Linked DNA regions of Rosistilla oblonga. The protein of the gene in region 1 binds, or shares a complex with, the protein of each later gene. Links are inferred from orthologs where the notes say so. Each region holds a gene or a part of one and is shown in the gene's direction. Other genes may lie near its edges. The genes, in order: odhB and CA51_RS04030.

Region 1 (3,214 bases):
TTGTTGATATCCGTCGGGGCCAACTTGTGGGCCCGCGATGAAATCGTAAGTCCGCCCGTCGCGATTCAGATATTCGACGATCCGGGGGAACAGTTCGCGGCGGTCGGCGTCGACTTCCTGGACGGCGATCAGATCGATCTGCTGCAGCAACCGCACGATGAAGTCCATCGTTTTGGGATCGTTGACCTTTTCGCGGCTGAATTCCCGCAGGTTGAAGGTCCCCAGTCGGATCGTGCCCGGGGCCCCTTGCCGGCTGGAAACCGTCTGCACCCCAACGCCGGGAAGACTCGGCAACGGCTGGCCTCCCGGAGCGGAAAATCCACTGCCCGGTTCGGCGGTCGCCGACGAGAACATCGCGCGGAGATCCTGGACCACGCCGGCGCTCGATTCGCGTCGCTTCAAGTGCAGCCCGTCGATCCCTTCGATCTCGTAGAATTTGACCAGCGCAATAATCGCAATGACAGATACGACGATGAGATTAAGGACAAACTTCATTTTTGCGGTCTCCGAGCCCCGGGACATGCGATCACCAATGATTTCCTTGTTTTCGGCAATTTCGGTTAATGGAAGTCAGTCGCGGCGGCCGCTTCGATCGATCCCAACGCCAGCGAAGCGGATTGCAACGATCTTGACGATCAGGCTGGCAACGGCTAATGGCAGGCTGACAAAAAGCTCGATGATCGGTATCCTGGGGGCTTCCGAAGCCGTGTCGGATTGGCGCGGTGCGGAGTTCCCATTACTCGCACACTTTCCTGCCGCTATCTACAGTTAAACATCTCATGGTTGAAGTCAAAGTACCCACCGTCGGCGAATCGATTAGCGAAGTTCAAATCGGCCGTTGGCTGAAGCAGCAAGACGAATGGGTCGAAGCAGACGAAGATCTGGTCGAAATCGAAACCGAAAAAGCCTCGGTTCAAATCCCTTCGCCCTCGGCCGGCTATCTGCGGAACATCACCAAGCAGCAGGATGAGTTTGCCAAAGTCGGCGACGTGATCGCTCAGATCGAAGCCGGTGAAGCTCCTTCGGCCAACGGTTCGGCATCGACCGCCGCAGCGGCATCGTCGGGTGAATCTGCCGACGACGCCCGCGTGATGCCAGCGGCAGCTCGATTGATCGCCGAACACAACCTCAACCCGGCGGACATCAAAGCGACCGGACCGGGCGGACGCCTGTTGAAGGAAGATGTCCTCGACCACATCTCCGGCGCAACGATTTCCAAAGTTCCCGCAGCCGCGCCAAAGCAGCCTGCAGCCGCACCGGCTAAAGCCAGCGAAGAGCGTCCACGGACATCGCTGATGACTTCGGGCGAACACCGTGCCGAGGAAGTCAAACCGCTCAGCATGCTGCGTCGCACGATCGCCGCACGGTTGGTCGAAGCTCAACACAACGCGGCGTTGTTGACCACGTTCAACGAAATCGACATGGAACCTGTCAAGGAATTGCGATCCAAATACAAGGACGCGTTCCAGAAGAAGCACGGCGTCAAGCTGGGCTTTATGTCGTTCTTCGCCAAAGCGGCTGTCGAAGCGCTCCGTCGCTTCCCGGCCGTCAATTCGGAGATTCGCGGCAACAACATCGTCTATCGCCATTACTACGACATCGGAATCGCGATCGGTGGCGGTAAGGGACTTGTTGTGCCGATCCTGCGAAACGTGGAGTTCATGTCGTTTGCCGACGTCGAACGAGCGATCTCCGATTTCGCCGACGACGCTCAGGCCAACCGCTTGAACCCGCAGGATCTCGATGGCGGAACGTTTACGATCAGCAACGGCGGGATCTACGGATCGCTGCTGTCGACGCCGATCGTCAATCCTCCGCAGAGCGGCATCTTGGGACTGCACTCGATCCAAGATCGTCCGGTCGCGGTCAACGGTGAAGTCGTGATCCGACCGATGATGTACGTCGCGTTGACCTACGACCATCGCGTTGTCGACGGCCGCGAAGCTGTCAGCTTCCTGCGTGTCATTAAAGACGTTTTGGAAGATCCAGCACGACTGTTCCTGGAAGTGTAGAATGGGGCGATTGTCGTCCCTTCGGGTGGAATAGCGGCCCCTTCTGCAACCACCAAAGGTGAAGGTTCGACAAGCGAACCTTCACCGGAGCCGTTGCATTGAACCTCTCGCTTTCACGCAGCCTGCGTTTTCGCACCGCTGCGTTTTTTCTTGTGCTTGCCCTGCTGGGCCCCGCCAATTCCTACGCCGCTCCCGCTGCGACAACGATCGCCAGCGCGGATCTATTGATCGTCGGAGCGACCGAAGCTGGCTGGGCCGCGGCAATTCAAGCCGCTCGCGGCGGTGTCGATTCCATCGTGATCGTGCACGATGGCAAGTGGTTCGGCGGCCAGTTCACCGAACAGGCGTTGGCCTGCGTCGACGAAGATAAAGGTGTCGGCCGCGTCGGCTGGGGCGTCGATTGGCATCCGATGAAGCGATCGTTCCATCGCTCGGGGCTGTTCAAAGAGTTGATGGACCGGATCGAAGCTTTCAACACGCAAAAGTATGGCTCGCCGATGCCCGGGCGTCCCTATCACGGACCGTCGACGTTTCGGCCTGCTGAAGCCGAGGCGATCTTCCGCGAGATGATCGCTCCCTACATCGACAGTGGTCAGATCCGCGTCCACTGGAACCTGTATCCCGTGGCTGCCGATGTGAGAGGTTCCCGGCTGCATGGCGTCACGTTTGCAGCGACCGATGGCGGCGAAGGTCGCTTGGCGGTCGCAGCGCCGCTGACGATCGACGCCTCCGATTGGGGCGAGGTGATCCAAGTCGCAGGTGCAGGATTTTTGTGCGGCCCCGATCCCAAGTCGCGTTTCGGCGAACCGAGCGCCCCGGATGATCTGAGCTGTCATCCGGCAAACGAGATGAATCCGATCACTTGGGCGATGATCGTCGCCGAATCGGATGGCGAGACGCCGATCGGTCGGCCGCCGCGATTCGACGATCGGAATTACCCGCGGGCGACGCATTTCAGCCGCCAAGCGTTTGCCGATCTGCAATGGGATCAAGCGAATCCGGGGCTCGGTGCGATCCCGCACTGGCCCGATGCGGGAAAGGAATCGCCGCGTCAATTGAGCGTCTATACGGTCCGACGGATCGTCGACGGATTGACCAGCCGCGATGGGAAGACATCGATCCTGTTGAACTACATGAACGGCCAGGACTATCCGCTGGAACGCTTGCCGGCGCCCGTCGTCGCGGCGTTGGAAGCGACCGAC
Region 2 (3,653 bases), 1.4 Mb from region 1 along the record:
CTTGAAAGGTGCCACAATCGACCAGCAGACTGTGCTCGTCGTCGGTCCACAATTGGTGACACGACCCCGTGACCCCTAAGTGACCACCGTGATGGATCAATTTCATGACCTGCCTCGCGCGCGAAAATTGAATGATATCGATCTCTATAGTGTATCAATCGGCGACGTCTCACGGAGCTGGCGAGCCGGCTGTCAAACGAGTTGGGAATTTCGCGCAAGGAGCGTGGAAAATGCCATAGCCAGCTTGCCTCAAGTTGCTATGATTGAGTTCTCAACGCAGGTCGAAGGATGGATCTGCAACTTCATGCAGATTGAAGGACGAATCTGCAGAATCCTGCCTAAAAACTTCGTGCGGCTAAACCCCGTGGCACTTTTCGCATTGAATAACGCAATGTTGTCATTCTCAACCACGCGAAGTCATCACCGTCGTATTGGTCTCGCCGATGCGGTTGGAGCACCCGGGGAACGCGATCTCCTTGTGGTGTCGGCATCCCATCCCTCAACTCTTGCTGCTGGCGGGTGCGCGATCTTGCGAACACCTATCTGGCCAGTCACCTTTCTCACTTGCATCCAGATGCCTCGTTGGCAGTAACACAAGCGGCAACGAACAACGATGAACACATATAGCCTGGGCTACATCGACGACCTGTACGTTCAATATGTCAAAGACCCCGAGAGCGTGTCGCCCGGTTGGCGGCGGTATTTCGAACAGTTTCTTGTGGCGACCGATGAGACGACGGCCAAGTTGACCGAAGCGGCGACTGCGGCAGCCGATGGCGATGGGCAAACCCTCGGCAACGTCACCGAGCATGCGCTGTGGTTGGCTCGGATGCAGGACCAAGTCGACCAACTGGTCCGCGAATACCGGGTCCGCGGTCACTTGGTCGCTCAAGTCGATCCGCTGGGGATGGCCCAGAAGGGATGCCCCGAACTGAATGTCGAATCGTATGGGCTGACCGAAGACGATCTGTCGCGCCCCTTCGATTCGAGCGCTCTGGAGAATGTCCAAGGGCGGACGCTCAACGACGTGCTGCAACAACTGCGGAACACCTACTGCCGCAACATCGGCGCCCAGTTCATGCACATCGACAATCGCAACATCCGCGATTGGTTGCAGCGCCGGATGGAAGTCGGCGAGAATCGGATGCCGCTGTCGCACGAGGTCCAACGCCGGATCTACTCGCGATTGGCCGACGCGACGATTTTCGAAGAGTTCGTTCGCCGCAAGTTCGTCGGCGCCAAGACCTTCTCGTTGGAAGGAGCCGAGAGCTTGATCCCGTTGTTGGATCTCGCCTTGGAAAAATGTGGCCAGCACAACGTAAAAGAAGTCGTCATGGCGATGGCTCACCGTGGACGGCTGAACGTCCTGGCGAACATCTTCAAAAAACGTGCGCTCAACATTTTCTGGTCGTTCGACGATCCCGATCCGCAATTGCATCGCGGCGGCGGCGACGTGCGGTATCACCTGGGATACAGCAGCGATTGGAAGACCGCTTCGGGCGACAAGATGCACATCTCATTGTGCTTCAACCCGAGCCATCTGGAATACGTGAATCCGGTCGCGCTGGGACGGACGCGTTGCAAGCAGGATCGCTATGGCGATTCGAAGCGACAGGATGTGGTCACGATCTTGATCCACGGCGACGCGGCGTTTGCGGGCGAAGGTGTCGTGCAAGAGACGCTGAACCTGAGCCAGTTGAAGGCCTACCACACCGGCGGTACGCTGCACGTGGTGATCAACAACCAGGTCGGTTTCACGACCGAACCGCGCGAAGGACGCAGCACGACCTACGCGACCGACATCGCCAAGATGCTGCAAATCCCGATCTTCCACGTCAATGGCGAAGATCCCGAAGCGGTAGCTCAGGTCGTCAACTTGGCGATGGATTTCCGTCGCGAGTTCCACAGCGATGTCGTGATCGATATGTACGCCTACCGTCGTTGGGGTCACAACGAAGGCGATGAACCGCGGTTCACGCAGCCGGAGATGTATCGCGAGATCGATGCGCGGCAGAGTGTTCGCAAGAGCTACCGCAAGCGATTGCTGAAGCTGGGCCAGATGACCGACGAAGAGGCGAAGGAACTGCATCGCAAGCGACAGGATAAGCTGGAGCGTGAATTCGAAGCGACCCGGACCGTTCCGTTTGTTCCCGATGTGCAATCGCTCGGCGGATCGTGGTCGGAATATGTCGGCGGTCCCGAACCCGAAAACGATACCGTGGTCACCGGCGTCGACAAGAAGCGGCTCTCGGAGCTGCTGGAGACGCTGACCACGATCCCGCAAGAATTTAATCTCCATCGCAAACTGAAGCGGCCGTATGAACAGCGTCGCGAGATGGCTGCCGGCAAGCTGCCGGTCGACTGGGCCACCGGCGAAGCGTTGGCTTTCGCAACGCTATTGACCGAAGGGCGTCGCATTCGTTTGACCGGCCAGGACAGCGAACGCGGTACGTTCAGCCAGCGGCACGCGGTGCTGCACGATGAAGAGAGCGGTTCGATTTACACTCCGCTGGAACACCTGGCTCCCGACCAAGCGAAGTTCGAGATCGCCAACAGCCCGCTGTCCGAAGCTGGCGTTCTAGGTTTTGAGTACGGTTACAGCCTCGACTGTCCCGAGGGCCTGTGTGCTTGGGAAGCTCAGTTTGGCGACTTCTGGAACTGTGCCCAAGTGATCGTCGACCAGTTCATCGCGAGTGCGGAGGACAAGTGGAATCGCTTGAGCGGTCTCGTGATGTTGTTGCCACACGGCTTTGAGGGCCAAGGGCCGGAGCACTGCTCGTCGCGAGTCGAACGCTTCCTGGCGATGGCGGCAGAGCACAATATTCAGATCTGTCAGCCGACCACTCCGGCACAGTACTTCCACTTGTTGCGACGGCAGGTTCTGCGTCGTTGGCGGAAGCCGCTGATCTGCCTGACGCCGAAGAGCTTGCTGCGGCATCCGTTGGTCGTTTCCGATTTGAAGGACCTGGAAGCTCGGCAGTTCCGCAAGATCTTGCCCGACACGCAGGTCTCGCCGGACAACGCGCGGCGGATTCTGTTGTGCACCGGCAAGGTCTACTACGACCTCTTGGAAGCTCGTAAGCAACGTGGGCTCGAGGATGTTGCGATCTTGCGGATCGAACAACTGTATCCTTTGAAGCAGCACGAATTGATGAGCTCTTTCGGCGGCTACGCGGAAGGGAAAGACATCTATTGGGTTCAGGAAGAGCCGAAGAATATGGGTGCCTGGCCTTATCTGAAGCTGAACTATGGCGACCAATTGGCTGAGCGTTTCAAGCTGCATTGTGTCAGCCGCGTCGAATCGGCTAGCCCGTCGACCGGATCGATGCGGACGCATAAGTTGGAGCAGGAAGAGCTGCTGGAAGCTGCTTTTGCATCGCTCTAGTGTCCCGCTTTCCTAGGTGCTTGCCACGTCGGAATCGATTGCCGTCGTGGCGGCTGGTGGGAAAGGGAAAGTAAATTCGTCGTGAATTTTGCTTGCGTTGAGCCCCTCTGCCCCGGAGAATCCAGTTTTTGCTGGACTTGTCCGACCGGGCGGAGGTTGTTTGATGTTGCTGAAGATTTCGATTGCGTTGTTGGGCTGTGCTGCGATCGCAGCTGCGTCCGTTCCTGGCCGTCTCTTGGCTGAACCGCTGCGGTATGCTCCCGAATCG

The links.
Region 2: odhB (region 1) and CA51_RS04030 share a complex: the UniProt entries of both Escherichia coli proteins name them as parts of the 2-oxoglutarate dehydrogenase (OGDH) complex. The link is inferred for Rosistilla oblonga from one-to-one orthologs.

What each region holds. Positions count from the first base shown.
Region 1 is NZ_CP036292.1:2,577,524-2,580,737, forward strand. The notes cover bases 1-2,895. They hold odhB (2-oxoglutarate dehydrogenase complex dihydrolipoyllysine-residue succinyltransferase), read left to right. Parts: upstream 1-779; coding sequence 780-2,012; downstream 2,013-2,895. Other genes in these bases: CA51_RS09080 (endonuclease/exonuclease/phosphatase family protein), read right to left, coding at 1-495; CA51_RS09090 (FAD-dependent oxidoreductase), read left to right, coding at 2,111-2,895. Also shown: more of CA51_RS09090, read left to right, coding at 2,896-3,214. UniProt on the Escherichia coli protein: E2 component of the 2-oxoglutarate dehydrogenase (OGDH) complex which catalyzes the second step in the conversion of 2-oxoglutarate to succinyl-CoA and CO(2).
Region 2 is NZ_CP036292.1:1,139,714-1,143,366, forward strand. Bases 252-3,585 are described here. They hold CA51_RS04030 (2-oxoglutarate dehydrogenase E1 component), read left to right. Parts: upstream 252-613; coding sequence 614-3,385; downstream 3,386-3,585. Other genes in these bases: CA51_RS04035 (SHD1 domain-containing protein), read left to right, coding at 3,549-3,585. Outside these bases: CA51_RS04025 (MBL fold metallo-hydrolase RNA specificity domain-containing protein), read right to left, coding at 1-106; more of CA51_RS04035, read left to right, coding at 3,586-3,653. UniProt on the Escherichia coli protein: E1 component of the 2-oxoglutarate dehydrogenase (OGDH) complex which catalyzes the decarboxylation of 2-oxoglutarate, the first step in the conversion of 2-oxoglutarate to succinyl-CoA and CO(2).